One region of the Kribbella jejuensis genome, then DNA from elsewhere that is predicted to be linked to it. Evidence: riboswitches for the same ligand, from Rfam matches in the RefSeq annotation. Region 1 holds a riboswitch; the other holds the start of a gene.
What was found. A riboswitch is a leader RNA that binds a small molecule or an ion and turns the genes downstream of it on or off. The one in region 1 is predicted to bind cobalamin.

Region 1 (3,549 bases):
CGACGCGGAGCTGGCCGAGGTGTACGCCGTCTGGGGCGGGTACGCGTACGGCAAGGGCCTCGACGGCGCGGAGGCCCGCGCTTCGATGGAGCGCGCGTACGCCCGGATCCAGGTCGCGGCGAAGAACGCGGACACCCGCGAGCACGACATCATGGACTCCGACGACTACTTCCAGTACCACGGCGGCATGATCGCGATGGTCCGGCACCTGACCGGCGCGAACCCGAAGGCGTACGTCGGCGACTCCGCCGTCCCCGCGCAGGTGAGGACCCGCACGCTGGAGGAGGAGGCGAAGCGGGTGTTCCGGGCCCGGGTGGTGAACCCGCGGTGGATGGCGGCGATGCGGCGGCACGGGTACAAGGGAGCGTTCGAGATGGCGGCGACCGTGGACTACCTGTTCGGGTACGACGCAACCGCGGGCGTCGTGGACGACTGGATGTACGAGTCGCTGACCAGTGAGTACGTCGCGGACCCGGAGATGGCGGAGTTCTTCCGCAAGTCGAACCCGTGGGCGCGGCATGGGATCGCGGAACGGTTGCTCGAGGCGGCGCAGCGCGGTCTGTGGGCGGAGCCGTCGGACGAGGCGCTCGAGACGCTGCGGAACGCCGTACTTGAGACGGAAGGTGACATCGAGGACCGCGCCTGATTGGGTTGAGGTATGCCCCGAGTGTTGATCACGAACGACGACGGCTATCTCGCGCCCGGGATCCGGGCGGTCGCACCGGCGATCGCGCAGCTCGGGTACGACGTACTCGTGGTGGCGCCGCTGGTCGACGAGAGCGGGGTCGGATCAGCCCGGGCCGGGATGGTCGACCGTCCGATCCGGACGGCGTCCGAGGAGGAGAACGGGGTCACGTTCACCGGGATCGAGGGGACGCCGGCACTCGCCGTGACGATGGCGGTCGCCGGCGTGTTCGGGCCGCGCCCGGACCTGGTGCTGTCCGGGATCAACCGGGGACTGAACATCGGCGTGACGATCTTCCACTCCGGGACGGTGGCCGCCGCGCTGACCGCGGCCAGCATGGGCGTGTCGGCGGTGGCGATCAGCATGGACTCCGACGACCCGCGGCACTGGCCGACCGCGGCGACGGTCGCGGGTGAGGCCCTCGGCTGGATCAGGGACGAACCGGCCGGTACGACGCTCACGATCAATGTGCCGGACCGCCCGCTGGATCAACTGGCCGGTGTCCGGCACGCCTCGCTGGCCGTACCGCGGCGGACCGTCCTGGTCGGCACGACGGCCCCGACCGGTGAGCCGATGATCACCCTCCAGCGCACCGACGCGACTCCGGTCGCCGGCACCGACGAGGCGCTGCTGCGCGAGGGCTTCGTCACGGTCACCCCGATCATCGGCATCCGCGAGGTGCGCGACGACTCCGCCGCCACCGCCCTCGCCAAACGCCTCACCGCCTGACCGAACCGGCTGCAGCCGGGCGGGGTGCGTTGCCGGGTGGGTGAGTGTGCCATGATCGGCGCGACGGTTGTGGAGGAACACCGGTGTGAATCCGGGGCGGTCCCGCCACTGTGACCGGAGCTGCGGCTCCGGGAGCCAGGACATCCGCGGTCGTCCGCCGGCCTGCTGTCGTGTGGGTCGGCGTACCAGTGCCGTAGCGGGCGTGGACACCCGCTCGACGAAAGGGCGACCGCCGATGCGGGCTGCAGTGCCGAACTCCTTCCCCTTCACCGCGGTCGTCGGCATGGACGAGCTCCAACTCGCCCTCGTGCTGGCCGCGATCTCACCCGCGATCGGCGGGGTGCTGATCCGCGGCGAGAAGGGCACGGCAAAGTCGACCGCCGTGCGCGCGCTGACGGAAATCCTCCCGCCGGTTGACGTCGTACCGGGCTGCCGTTTCTCGTGCGATCCGGAGCGGCCGGACCCGACCTGCCCGGACGGCCCGCACACGGGCGAGCGGGTGGTGCGGGCGGCGCGCTTGGTGGAGTTGCCGGTGGGGGCCACCGAGGATCGGGTGCTGGGTTCGTTGCATCTGGAGAAGGCGTTGGCGGAGGGTGTCACGGCGTACGAGCCGGGGCTGCTGGCGGCTGCGCATCGGGGACTGTTGTACGTCGACGAGGTCAACCTGCTGCACGATCACCTGGTCGACGTCCTGCTCGACGCCGCCGCGATGGGACGCGCGACCGTGGAACGCGACGGCGTGTCGATCACCCACCCGGCGCGATTCGTCCTCGTCGGCACGATGAACCCGGAGGAGGGCGAACTCCGTCCGCAACTCCTGGACCGCTTCGGCCTGACCGTCGACGTGGTCGCCAGCCGCGACCCCGCCGTACGGGTGGAGGTGATGCGCGCGAGACTCGCATACGAGGCCGACCCGGACGGTTTCGTCGCCCGGTACGCCGGTCCGCAGCGCGAGCTCGCCGAACGGATCGTGAAAGCCCGCGACCTGCTCTCCGAGGTGATCCTGACCGACGCGGCGCTCCGGCAGATCGCGGAGATCTGCGCCTCGTTCGACGTCGACGGCATGCGCGCCGACCTGGTCACCGCTCGTACGGCGGTCGCGCACGCGGCGTGGTCCGGTCGCACGGTCGTCGAGGTGGACGACGTACGGGCCGCCGCCAAGCTGGCTCTTCCGCATCGCCGCCGCCGGAACCCCTTCGACGCCCCGGGCCTGGACGCCGAGCAACTGGAAGAAGCCATCAACAACAGCACGCCACCCGACGACCCGGACGATGACCCGAACGGCCCCGGCGGGCCGGGTGGTACCGGCGGCGCAGGGCCTGACGACCAGTCGGGACCCGGCGACGCGGCCGCCACGACCGACGAGCGAGACGCCGCGACTTCCGGGAGCGACGCGCCGGAGGCATCCAGCCGCGGCCGCGACACAGGGGATGGTACGGCGGGTGGTCGTCCGGGTGAGCGCGAAGGCGCCAACGGTGCTGAGGTGGTCGGAAGTTCGGCGCCGTACAAGGCTCGGTTGTTGAGTGTGCAGACCGCGGGAGCGGGGGTTGCCGGGCGGCGGTCCCGGGCGCTGACCGAGGTCGGGCGGGTGGTGGGGGAGCGGGCCCGGGTCGGGCGCGAGGCGGGGCGACCGCATCTGCTCGGAACGGTTCGGAGCGCTGCGCCGTACCAGAAAGTTCGTGGCCGGACCGGGCCCGGACTCGTGGTGCGGGCCGACGACGTACGGCTCGCGGTGCGGGAAGGGCGCGAGGGGAACCTCGTGCTGTTCTGCGTCGACGCGTCCGGTTCGATGGGGACGAAGAAGCGGATGACCGAGGTGAAGACCGCGATCGTCTCGCTGCTGCTGGACGCGTACCAGCGGCGCGACACCGTCGGACTCGTCACGTTCGCCGGTCCCGCCGCGACGGTCGCGCTGCCGCCGACGGGCAGCGTCGAGGCCGCCGTACGACGGCTCGAATCCCTGCCCACCGGTGGCCGTACCCCGCTCGCGGAAGGGCTCCTGCAAGCGGCCGACGTACTGCGCATCGCCGCGATCCGCGACCCGCGCCGGCGCCCACTGCTCGTACTGGTCACCGATGGACGGGCGACGTACGGCGACAAGGCGTACGACCGCGCGCGGCAAGCGGCCGGCTGGC
Region 2 (3,549 bases), on a different contig from region 1:
GAACGTGATCCAAGGATGCCCGGTCTCGAACAACACGGTCAGCATCCGCCGCCACAACTCGACCGCCTTGACCCGCCTGAAGACCCGGATCTCGCCACGATCGGCCGCCGCCTCGTAACCGGCATACGCCTCCGCGAAGGCCGCGCCGTACAGGTCGTGCAGGTCCGGAACCTCGTCCGGAGAGAACAACGTCCACTCGCCATCGGCCTCGACCCGTTGCATGAACAGGTCAGGCACCCAGTTGGCGGTGTTCATGTCATGCGTCCGCCGCCGCTCGTCACCGGTGTTCTTCCGCAGCTCGAGAAACTCCTCGATGTCGATGTGCCACGTCTCCAGATACGCACACACCGCGCCCTTGCGACGCCCGCCCTGGTTCACTGCGACGGCTGTGTCGTTCGCGACCTTCAGGAACGGGATGATGCCCTGGGACTCGCCGTTGGTGCCGCGAATGTGAGCGCCGATGCCGCGGATCGGAGTCCAGTCGTTGCCGAGGCCGCCGGAGTACTTCGCGAGCAGGGCGTTGTTGCGGATGCCGGTGAAGATGCCGGACAGGTCGTCCTCGACGGTGGTCAGGAAGCAGGACGAGAGCTGCGGGCGGGTGGTGCCGGAGTTGAACAGGGTCGGTGTCGACGACAGGAAGCGGAACGAGCTGAGCAGCTCGTAGAACTCGATCGCGCGGGTGTCGCGGTCGTCCTCGCGGAGCGCTATGCCCATCGCGACCCGGAGGAAGAACGCCTGCGGCAGCTCGTACCGCACCTTGTCGATGTGCAGCAGATAGCGGTCGTAGAGCGTCTGCAACGCGAGAAACGTGAAGCCGAGGTCGCGCTCGGGCCTGATCGCGGCGGCGAGGCGCTCGAGGTCGAAGCCGCCGAGCTCCGGGTCAAGCTGTCCCGCCTCGATACCGGTCCGGATGTAGTGCGGGAAGTACTCGGCGTACCCCTGGGCCATGTCGGCCTGGCTCGCCTGGCGGGGCTCGCCGTGCACACGGCCGAGTGCCTCGCGGCGGATCTGGTCCAGCAGCAGGCGGGCGGCGGCGAAGCTGTACTGCGGCTCGGTCTCGACGTACGACCGGGCGGCCATTACCAGCGCGAGCTCGACCTCGTGCTCGGCGATGCCGTCGTAACAGGAGCCGAGCGTCGCGTCCAGGATCAGCTCGGCGTCGACCGCGTCGAGATCATGGGCGGCCTCGGTGACGATCACCCGGAGCCGCTCGACGTCCAGTGGGGAGCGGCTGCCGTCGGCCGCGCGGACGGTCGGCGCCGGCTTGTCGGTGATCCCGGACGGGTCGGCGGGCGTGCGGGCCTTGGTCCGCTCCTCGCGGTAGAGCACGTAGGCGCGGGCGACCTGGTGCTCGCCGGCACGCATCAGCGCCAGTTCGACCTGGTCCTGGATGTCCTCGACCTGCACGCTGCGGCGACCTGGGGACGAATTCGGGCCGCGGCTGGTGAGGGCCGCGAGGACCCGGCCGGTCAGGTCGGTCACCAGGTCACGGACCCGATGGGTGGTTCCGGCGTCGGCGCCCTCGACGGCGAGGAATGCCTTCGTCATGGCGACGGAGATCTTGGTGGTGTCGAACGGCGTACTGCTGCCGTCGCGGCGGACGACGGTCAGCTCGACGGCCTGCCCCGATACTGCTGGGGTTGCCGCGGGGGATGAGGAAGCAATCGTCACAGCTGTGCGCTCCAGAAGAGTTCGGATACCCGGGAACCCGCGAGCAGGCGGCACGACGGAACCAGCAGCACCGGCAGCACCGGCCGGGAACACTGCCGTCCGCCCGGCGACCCACCCGCGAGGTCTCGGACCGCGTGCACCGGCGGTGCACGCACCGGTGGCAGGTATCCGGACTCGCGGACGTGTCCGGGCAGCACGGACCGAACCGGCAGCATCGCCGGCCTGGGCAGCACTGTCCGCACGGCCGCACACCGTTGCGGGGCAGCTCCGGAGTCGCACCGGATTCCCCTGTTGCCTCGGATCGATCAACATCTTGTGGTATTCACCGATCCGAACCACCAGTAGTAGCGATGCTAAGCGGGTTTCTCTAGATCTAGTGGTAGCGCCACGCCGCATGTCGCACATCTTGTGTCCTCACGCCGCGACCGCGTACAGGTCCTGGAGCGTCATGATCTCTGAACCGTGGTGGATCAGCTCGCGGTTGAGCCGCAGCACGACGTGCCCGAAGGGTTCGCTGGCGTCGAGTTCGTTGGCCTGGCTGAGGCCGATCGTCATCACTTCGCCCTCGTCCAGCTCGGCGATCGCGTCCTGCCAGGCCTCGACCCAGTACGTCAGCCAGGCGACGGCGTCCTGCGCGTTGCCGTGCAAGGTGATGTCCGCGCCGCTCTGCCGGCTCGCGCCGAACGTCCACTCCCAGCGCTCGAAGAACGTCTCGGTCAGGTGCGCGATCAGCCACGCGATCGTCCGCGGTCCCCGGTGGTCCGGCTCGTCCGGCCATTGCGCGACCCATTCGCCGGACCCGAGTGGTCGGAACGGTGCGGCGTAGTGCCGCCGGACAACGGTGAGTGCCTCACTGCTCGGCCGCCAGAAATACTGCTCGTCGGTCAGCTGGGCGAGGCGTCCGGACAGCACCATCCAGCTGAAGCCCAGCTGGCCGCGCACCATCGCCATCGCCGACGGCCGGTGCAGGATGTCCCAGTCGAACGCCATCACAAGCTCCCCTGTACGCTTCGAACATATGTTCGAATTCTTGCTCGCAAGCGACAGGAAAGTCAAACCACCTAGTGTGTCGGTCCTGGCCTCGACGGGATCGGTCTGCTAGGCGGTGCGATCCGCGTGTCCGCAGCCGGGCTGGCGAACCGGCGCTCCAGCAAGGTGAACGCATCGATCAGCTCCGACGCCTCGTAGACGCGGTTGCGTCGTCCGTCGGTGACCTCGCGCAGGACACGGGCGTCGACCAGTCGCGCGAGGCCCTGGTTCGCCGCCTGCTGGGAGCGGTCGATCAGCTGGGCTGCGGCCGCGAGCGTGAGCACCGGCGCAGCGGGCAGCGCCTCGATCAGCAGCTCGGCCGCGGAGCCGGCGCGGACCGGTGCGGCTCGTTCGCGCCATTCGTTCTTGAGGTCGGACGCGGTCTGTTCGAAGCGGGCCGCCTCGGCGGTCGCCTGCGTACACGCCATGGCGAACATCCGCAACCACGGGTTCGCGGCGGCGCGGGCCTTGACGCTCGTCGCGCGTCCGACGTACCGGAACGCGGTCAGCGCCTCGACGTACTCGGTGGCGTGCGTGGCGAGCGAGAGCGAGACGGGTGGCACCGTACGGGTGATCAGGCCGTCGGCGCGCAGGATCAGGTGGATCAGAGCCCGGCCGGTCCGTCCGTTGCCATCGGCAAAGGGATGGATCGTCTCGAACTGCGCGTGCGCGATCGCGGTCTTCGCCAGCACCGGCAGTCGCGACTCGCGGACGAAGGTCATCAGGTCGGCGAGCAGTTCCGGGATCAGCTGCGCGGGCGGCGGGACGTAGTACGCCTCGGCGGGGGAGCGGCCGCCGATCCAGTTCTGCAGGTAGCGGATCTCGCCGCCGTACTCGGCGTTCGGCGAC

Region 2: another riboswitch for cobalamin. It lies ahead of FB475_RS03560 (ribonucleoside-diphosphate reductase subunit alpha); the one in region 1 lies ahead of FB475_RS33410 (magnesium chelatase subunit D family protein).

Annotation. Positions count from the first base shown of each region.
Region 1 covers NZ_VFMM01000004.1:120,796-124,344, reverse strand. The annotation lists gene cobN (cobaltochelatase subunit CobN) at 1-646, shown strand, start outside; gene surE (5'/3'-nucleotidase SurE) at 659-1,414, shown strand; cobalamin riboswitch at 1,442-1,580, shown strand; gene FB475_RS33410 (magnesium chelatase subunit D family protein) at 1,650-3,549, shown strand, end outside.
Region 2 covers NZ_VFMM01000001.1:744,302-747,850, reverse strand. The annotation lists gene FB475_RS03560 (ribonucleoside-diphosphate reductase subunit alpha) at 1-1,671, opposite strand, end outside; cobalamin riboswitch at 1,814-2,026, opposite strand; gene FB475_RS03555 (DinB family protein) at 2,086-2,661, opposite strand; gene FB475_RS03550 (Fic family protein) at 2,733-3,549, opposite strand, start outside.